2 regions of the Brevibacillus sp. BD137 genome follow, and region 1 is predicted to be linked to the other one. Evidence: riboswitches for the same ligand, from Rfam matches in the RefSeq annotation. Region 1 holds a riboswitch; the other holds the start of a gene.
The links. Region 1 has a riboswitch for cobalamin ahead of ODZ53_RS10735 (hypothetical protein). Riboswitches for the same ligand answer to the same signal wherever they lie in the genome.
Positions count from the first base shown of each region.

Region 2: another riboswitch for cobalamin. It lies ahead of ODZ53_RS02955 (helical backbone metal receptor); the one in region 1 lies ahead of ODZ53_RS10735 (hypothetical protein).

Region 1 is NZ_JAOTNO010000004.1:143,443-147,655, forward strand. Features, by position in the region: gene ODZ53_RS10725 (TerD family protein) at 1-469, shown strand, start outside; gene ODZ53_RS10730 (M15 family metallopeptidase) at 541-1,233, opposite strand; cobalamin riboswitch at 1,417-1,632, shown strand; gene ODZ53_RS10735 (hypothetical protein) at 1,622-1,843, shown strand; gene cobO (cob(I)yrinic acid a,c-diamide adenosyltransferase) at 1,871-2,419, shown strand; gene cobD (threonine-phosphate decarboxylase CobD) at 2,416-3,531, shown strand; gene cobU (bifunctional adenosylcobinamide kinase/adenosylcobinamide-phosphate guanylyltransferase) at 3,528-4,067, shown strand; gene cobS (adenosylcobinamide-GDP ribazoletransferase) at 4,064-4,213, shown strand, end outside.
Region 2 is NZ_JAOTNO010000001.1:546,859-551,071, forward strand. Features, by position in the region: gene ODZ53_RS02945 (ABC transporter ATP-binding protein) at 1-125, opposite strand, end outside; gene ODZ53_RS02950 (FecCD family ABC transporter permease) at 134-1,171, opposite strand; gene ODZ53_RS02955 (helical backbone metal receptor) at 1,173-2,168, opposite strand; cobalamin riboswitch at 2,325-2,473, opposite strand; gene ODZ53_RS02960 (MBL fold metallo-hydrolase) at 2,625-3,569, opposite strand; gene ODZ53_RS02965 (pyridoxamine 5'-phosphate oxidase family protein) at 3,726-4,213, shown strand, end outside.

The sequences.
Region 1 (4,213 bases):
CCGCTATGGTGGTCGATACGTCGTAATGAACCTGTATTCGTTTTCGAGTCAGCCTTATTGTGATTTGCCTGAATGCTACGCAGGCTGGATGATTCGGTCGGCGCCACAGACGGGAGAAATTTTCGAGCCGCAGACGGTACAGGACAAGATTGATCTCGCCGCAAACACGCGGATTTGTATCCCGGTCATTCTGGATCTCGTGGAGAGAAAAGTGATTTGGACGGATATCGCCCTGAATTCCGACCCGCGTTTTGCCAACAATGTGGAGTCCAATGCCGGAGGGGTGGAGCTGATGGGAAGAGCGCTCACCTCGTTGGTGAAGCCTACCCTGCATGAGTTGTTTATGCTTCATGCACAGGCGAGAGGGACGCTGATTGATCAAGCAGAAGAGGCAGATACGGTATTTTCCATGGAGGAAGGGATTACGCCGTTTGATACGGAGATCATCATGGCGGATTTTATGCAGTGATGGTTTCATATACGAATAAGCAAGACCGTCAGGCAGTATGAGCTGACGGTCTTTTTCATGGAAGCTATTTCTCACATCGACAAGACTCCGCCATAGATCGGCTCCTGCTGCGTTTTTTGTCCCCACGTGCGCGTACCATACTCAAAATGCCACCACTCCTGCGAATAGTTGACGAATCCGGCAGCAGTCATCAAATGATAGAGCAGTCGGCGATTGTCTCGAATCTCGATGTCTTTTTGGGTAGGCTGTACGAGTTCTTCATAATGGCGAGTCTCAGCCCTTTCACTGAAATCATCGAAGTCTGTCCCCATTTCCAGCCAGCCATCAGGTCCTGCGATAGTCAGATCGACTGCACCACCGGATAGGTGCGGGGACGGTTTGGAGAGGTCTGTTGTTGGATAAGCAACGAATTTACTCAATTCTTCCGTGAGTGCGGGTCCCTCCTGCCAGCCTTGTAAAATCAGAGCTTCACGGAAACGCTCATACAACGATGCCTGTACCTCGAACGAGCGCCAGCCGTCCAGCACGACGAGCTTGTAGCCAACTGGCAGTTGCGCGGCTGCCGTAGCGAGCTTGCGTGCTGCCCCTTCTCGCAAAAAGGCTTCCGGCTTTGTTCCGGCATAGCCCTCGTGGTAGTAGGCTGGATAGATCGTGATTTGTTCCGAAAGGGAAGAGAGGAGGATCATCGGTTCGCTGCATTCCTTGATCGGCAGTGGGCTGGGCAAATCCATGTCTGTTATTTTTGGAATCGGGGGATATAGCATGACTGCACACCACTTTCGATTGTTTTGCCAATAGGGTAACGAAAAACGTCAAGTAAGTAAACGGTCATTATCTTAAATTTTCTGCCAATAGCCACCTGCGAGGAATCGGCAGCTTTTGCTTGAATCCTCGGTAGCTTTTGCTATTATTAAAGCAAGTGCTTGTCAACGAAACGAATGACATTTACATATGGAAGAGAAACAGGTCCTTGTTTTTGCGAAACCGATTCGCAGGAGCAAGGTTAAAAGGGAAGTTTGGTGAAAAGCCAACGCGGTCCCGCCACTGTAAGAGAGTAGCTATTCTTCAAGGCACCATGCCATCCACTGCCCATCCGGGAGCGGGAAGGAGAAGAAGAGCGATGATCCTCAAGCCAGGAGACCTGCCTGTTTTATGTTTACACTGATTTCCTTCGGGTCAAAGGAAGAGGTGAGGATTGTTGCTTTTCAGCTATCCGCGCTTTGTTTTTCCTTACGTACTGGGGGAAACAGAGCGCTTTTTTTTGTGAAAAACGTCTCGACGTTTTTCATAAAGGTGGATGCGACCGCTTGCGGTCAACAAAACGGTCATGACCGTTTTATTGCTTCGGAAAGTATGGATAGAACAGCGGAGTAAAATACGTCACTTTTTGAGGTGGTCACGATGGAGAAAAACGATAAGAAGCGGGGCTTGACCCTCGTTTACACAGGAGACGGCAAAGGAAAAACGACGGCAGCAGTCGGATTGGCTGTGCGGGCGACAGGGCGCGGGAAAAAGGTGCTGATGGTTCAATTCATCAAGTCGCCGGAGCGAACATACGGAGAAAAGATTATTTTTGATAAATTGGGCATTGAAATCGTGCAAAAGGGCGTCGGCTTCACCTGGACAAAGACACCGGAGGAGCATCGTGAGGCATTGAAAGAAGCTTGGGCGTTTGCGAGCGAGAAGCTCTCTTCCGGAGCGTACGATGTTGTCATTCTGGATGAGCTGAATAATGCATTGGCGATTGACCGCTTCCCGATTGACGATGTGTTGCCATTGTCCGCTGTGTTGGAAGCGATTCAAAACAGGCCAAGTCATACCCACCTCGTGATTACGGGACGGGCAGCAAAGCAGGAGATCCTAGACATCGCAGATCTGGTGACAGAGATGAAGCCAATCAAGCATTACTACGATGAAGGGATTCCAGCTGTGCTGGGGGTAGAGTTTTGACAAGCGCAGGTGTAATAGAGACGTACGGTCATGGTGGAGACCTGCTGACCGCAGCGCAGCGCTTTGGTCGAGAGCCCGGGCAGTTTCTGGATTACAGTGCCAATATTAATCCGCTGGGGATGCCAGCAAGCGTCCGTGAGATGCTACTAGCTTCGTTGGCTGCTGTAGGGCATTACCCAGACCCTGGACATCGTGTGTTTCGTCGTGCGCTGGCCAAACGGCTGCAAATGTCGGAGGAATGGCTGCTGCCTGCGAATGGTGCCGCGGAGGCAATGGCACTGGCCATCCTCGGTCTTTCGCCGCAAACAGTTGGTGTGGTGTATCCTTGCTTTTCGGAATACGCGCAACTTTCCGAGCAGTATGGTGCTCGTGTCATTGGCTGCTTCGGGAAGGAAGCGAACGGGTACAAGCCCGATTCTGAAGAGCTGTATACACTTTTTGCGCAGGCGGATCTCGTATTTGTCGGGTCACCTAACAATCCGACCGGAATCCTGTATCAACCGGATGAGCTGCGCCAAATGGCGGAATGGACGCAAGAGACCAATACGTGGCTCATCGTGGACGAGGCTTTTCTCGATTTTGTAGAGGAAGAGCGGCAGTATACATTGGCGACGCAGCTGGAGCACTTTCCTCGTGTGATTTTGATGCGTTCGATGACGAAAATGTACGCGATCCCGGGATTGCGCTTGGGCTATGCGATTGCACATCCGGATGTCATTGCGAAAATGCGCCAAAAGCAAGTGAGCTGGAGCGTAAATGCACTGGCCCTTTTGGCAGGAGAACTGTGCTTGCAGGAGCAGGCATACGAGGAACAGACGCGCAGGCTGATCAAAACAGAACGTGCGTATTTGACTGACTGCATCCGTAGAGAGTTGGGCTGGCGGGTATGGCCGGGGGAGGCAAACTTTTTGCTACTGCGCTCGCCAGAAGGATTGCCAGCCGAGCAACTGCAGGCACGACTCGGCAAAAAAGGCGTTCTAATCCGCAACTGTGCGATGTATCCCGGTTTGACGGCCCATGATGTGAGAGTTGCCGTGCGTGGACGAGAGGAAAATGAACGACTTTTGGCAGCGCTTCGCGAGGTCCATGCGGAAGGAAGGGAACAGCGATGAGCTTGGTGCTGGTAACAGGCGGTGTCCGTTCAGGAAAAAGCCGCTACGCGGAAGAGCTCGCGATGAAGTTGGGCAGTCGAGTCCTGTACGTGGCGACAGGCAAGGCTTGGGATGATGAAATGAAGCAGAGAATCGAGCTGCATCAGGCACGTCGTCCGCTGGAATGGGGCTGTGTGGAGATAGGAGAGCGATTAACGGATTACCACGCATTTCGTGAGCAGTATGATGTGGTGTTGATCGATTGTCTGTCCACTTGGGTGAGTAATCGATTGATGAGCGTGGATGAGTCGGAATGGAGAAGTGCTTCACACACGCAAGCCCTGCTGCACGAGGCAGAGGCGTGGCTGACCCTCGTTCAGAATTCCCCGCAAAAAGTCATTGCTGTCACAAGCGAGGTCGGATTGGGCGGTGTAGCCTTGAGTCGTTTGGGCAGATGGTTCGCGGATGTGCTGGGCGATGTCAATCAGAGAAGTGCGCGACAAGCGGACGCCGTCTACGCGGTTTTGTCGGGGATACCGTGGAGGATCAAAGGATGAATGCATTTTTACACGCGATCTCGTTTTTTACGCGTATTCCGGTCCCGTGGCTTCGTCCTTCTGAGGAGGCGTGGAGAAAAAGCGTCAACTGGTATCCCGCGGTTGGTTTGGTCATCGGTTTATTGCTATGGGGTGTGCATCAGGCA
Region 2 (4,213 bases), on a different contig from region 1:
GTGGATTTACCGCTTCCATTTGGTCCGATAATGCCAAAAAATTCTCCCTTGTCCACGCAAAAATCGATTCCGTACAAAACTGGCGTATCCTGATACGATTTTTGCAAGCTGTGCACATTGATCATGGCATACGTTACCTCTTCCTAAAGCGTTTATTTTGCTTCAATAAATACGCGAAAAACGGTGCACCCAGAAATGCTGTCACGACACCGAGCGGGATTTCCGTTGGACTTAGCAGCATTCTGGCGAGAGTATCGGCCCACAGCACATAGATACCACCGCAGATCGCAGCCATCGGCAGTAAAATTCGATAGTCAGGACCGACAAGCATACGGACGAGGTGCGGTACCACCAGGCCAACGAACCCGATAATTCCCGCGATAGAAACCGCCGCTGCCGTCAGGAGTGTCGAGACGACCAGAACCACCAGCTTCGTTCGATCTACATGGACGCCGAGATGCGCAGCCTGCCGCTCGCCTAACGCAAATAGGTTCAAGGAACGCGCATAGCTTACCAGCACCATTCCGCCTATGACCAAGTACGGAATCAAGACATACGTGAAGGCCCAGCCCCGAAATGACAGGCTGCCCATCAGCCAGAACACGATCTCATTCACCGTCTGATCCGATAGCGACACCATAAAGGAAACGAGTGAGCCGAGAAAAGCCTGCACCACAACACCAGACAAAATCAGGGTCTCCGTTTGCAGCTTTCCTTGCGTGTTCGCGAGTCCGAGTACGATCCATAAACTGAGCAGTCCTGTAAGAAAAGCGACAACAGGCGTGCTCCATGCACCCAAAAAGCTGATTTGCAAGCCAAACAGGATCAAAAAGGCTGCTCCGACAGCAGAACCGGATGCCACGCCCATCGTAAACGGATCTGCGAGCGGATTGCGCAAAACTCCCTGAAAGCCCGCCCCCGCAAGAGACAAGCAGGCGCCTATCAAAACAGCCAATACAACGCGTGGAAAACGAACCTTCATGACAATTTGCTCAGATGACTCCGGCCACGTTACCGTGATCCACTCAGACAAGCCCGGGATTTGATGGAGCAGGATGAGCCATACCTGCGAAATGGGGAGGTGTGCCGCCCCCATCGAGATACTGATGACTATTGATGCCAGAAGGACGAGACAGCTGGCTCCTCCCCATAGGAACAATCGTTTCTTCATTTTATTTCACCAAGTCAGGGTAAATCGCCTTCGCTACTTCGATCAAGCCTTGTGTAATACGCGGACCGGGACGGGACAAAATATTTTGGTCCATGCCAAAGATTTGTTTTTCACGAATCGCCTTCATTTTATCCCAGCCATTACGCTTGGCGATCATATCCTCCAGCTTGACGCCAGTCTTTTCATCGGTAATTCCGCTCGCATACAAAATGACGTCTGGATCGTTTTGCAAAATCTTTTCTTCACTGATCGGATTCCACCCCTGTGTGTCAGAAGCAATGTTCGTCGCTCCAGCCAATGTGATGAGCTCGTCCATGAATTCACCTTTTCCGACTGTCCAGCCTGGGGAAAACTCAAGGTATACCTTTTTCTTCTCTTCCGGTTTTACATTTTTCACTGCATCTTGAACGTACGCGATATCCTTCTTCATTTGCGCGACAACTTTTTCGGCTTGTTCTTGTTTGTTAGTGATAACTCCCATCGCCAACACATTGTTTAGGATGTCATCCATCTTTGTCGGATGGGTAATATAGACGGGCATCCCGAGAGATTTGAGCTTGTCAGCCACTGGCTTCTCCATCGAAATCCCACCGACGACCATATCTGGTGTTTGAGCGAGAATCGCTTCTTCATTCGGTTTGACGACGCCGCCAATTTTCGGTTTTGTCTTCGCCGCTTCTGGATAGTCATCATAGTCTGAGACAGCTACGATCCGATTTTCCAAGCCTAATGCGAACAAAATCTCTGTCTCGGCAGGTGATGTGGAGACGATTCGCTCAGGAGCTTTTGCAAAGGTTACTTCTTTTCCTGTCGCATCCTTGACTGTCAACGGATAAGTTGTTTGTTTTGCAGACTGCTCGGCTGTATTCTCTTGCGGTGCTGTCTGCGGTGCACTGGTTTGTCCACCAGGTGCTGGCTGGCTGTTATCGTTACCCGCACAACCTGCGAGGCTCGCCGCAACAAGTAGTGGGATCATGAATCGCAATGAACGTTTCATATGTAAAACTTCCTTTCTGCGTGTCTGATTGACTGTACCTTCCAATAAAAAAAGCGACCCTTGCTTCCATTCGGAAATCAAAGGGTCGGTACCTCAGGGCAAACAGACAGGATGGTCTGCTTCCTGAAATAGGCCGATCCTTTCCGCGAAGGCAACAGGCACAAAAACAAACAGGCAGGTCTCCTGGCTTACGGCTGAGGAACGAGCCGATTTACAGTGGCGGGACCGCGTCGGATTTTCACCGACTTCCCTTTTCACCCGATCTTTTTGAGAAAAGACGAGGCACCTATTTGCTGTTACGTTTGAAATTGTCACAGTCCATGACTCATCCTACATCATAGCATTCCTTGGATGAAAAAAGAATGACAAACACGTAAGCCAATACTTTCTTGCCAGCTAAAAATGAAAACGCCTGAACAAAAGGTTCAGGCAAATGGACTGCTTTTGGCAAAGCTTTTACCCTCGTTTGTGCAAATAATCCAGAATGCCCATGGCGCACACCTGTAAGTCGAGCTTGAGTACTCCGAAAACTTCGTGGTCATCATTGATGCCTTGTGACTGTAGATGCTCCGAGACTCGTTCCAATAACTTACGAGACAGATCAGCATATGTTTGTCCAGCAGCAAGTGTTGATTCTCCTTCCGCCACAAACACAGGGAGCCACTCACGTATTTGGCAGTACACATCGTCTACCTGTTCAGACATCCCAAAATGACCAAAGTAAATGCGATTCAGCTTGCGCGCTTCAAATCGACGTAGAGACGCTAACATGGCATCCGGGTCAAACTGATTCGGAGAAGTAGATGGCAGCACGAGGTGTATACCATCCTTTTTAAGCTGCGGATAAAGGACACCTGCCGTATCACCTGTGAACATGCCGCGGCTAACGGGATCGTAGATGCTGAAGTGATGATTGGCATGCCCTGGCGAATCCAGAAACTCGAACATGCAATTCGCCCCGATTTTTAGTATATCTCCGTCTCCACGAATCAAAATCCGCTCTTCGGGAACAGCTTCAATCGGATCAAACAATCGATCAAAATCATCATGATACACCGCTCTCGCCCCTGCGATCAGTCGGCTTGGATTAACGAGGTGACGTGCACCTTTTGGATGGACGACGATCTTTGCGTTTGGGCAATCCTTTAGAAAAAGTCCCACTCCTCCCGCATGATCCAAATGAATATGCGTCACAATGATGTATTTTACTTGTTCCGGGGTAAAACCGAGCTTGGCGAGGCCGGTCTTGATGTATGGGACGGAGGGGCTTGGCCCTGTTTCAACCAAAGTCAGTTCTTCTTCAGCGATGACATAAGTCCCCGTGCGTTCCGCCCAGCCCATATCGAAACCGTCTATTAAATGGATGCGCTCCCCTAAGTAAATTAGCTGTGATGATTGCATGTCAATGCTCCTCCTTTTCAAAGGTGATTTTGTTGCGAGAATATTTACACTTTATCATCAATTTGGGACGTACTGGGAATATCAACACAAATTCTTCATATTTTCATCGTAATATGAGGGTAGTAAAAGCAATTCCTTTACCTGGAGGGGTGCAAAATGGGTCAGCTTTTCTCTGAGTTACGACCTGAGCATGAGAAGTTTATCAAGAAGCAGCGAATGTTCTTCGTTGCCTCTGCTCCTATGGACACAGATGGTCACGTGAATCTTTCACCGAAAGGGTACGATTCCTTTCGCATCATATCGCCTACCGAGGTGGCCTATTTAGACCTGACCGGAAGCGGAAACGAAACCAGTGCACATCTACAGGAAAATGGCCGGATTACTCTCATGTTTTGCGCCTTTGAAGGCCCCCCTCTCATCATGCGCTTATTCGGCAAAGGAACGGTTATTCTCCCAGATTCGCCTCGGTGGGATGAGCTCGTAAAAGACTTCCCGCCTCTGCCCGGTGCTCGTCAAATCATTACCGTAAACGTACAGGAAGTAAAGACTTCTTGCGGCTGGGCTATCCCCTTCTATTCCTACTCAAAAGAACGCGACACCCTTCAGAAATGGACTTTGGCTAAAGACGAACAGGAACTGCTTGC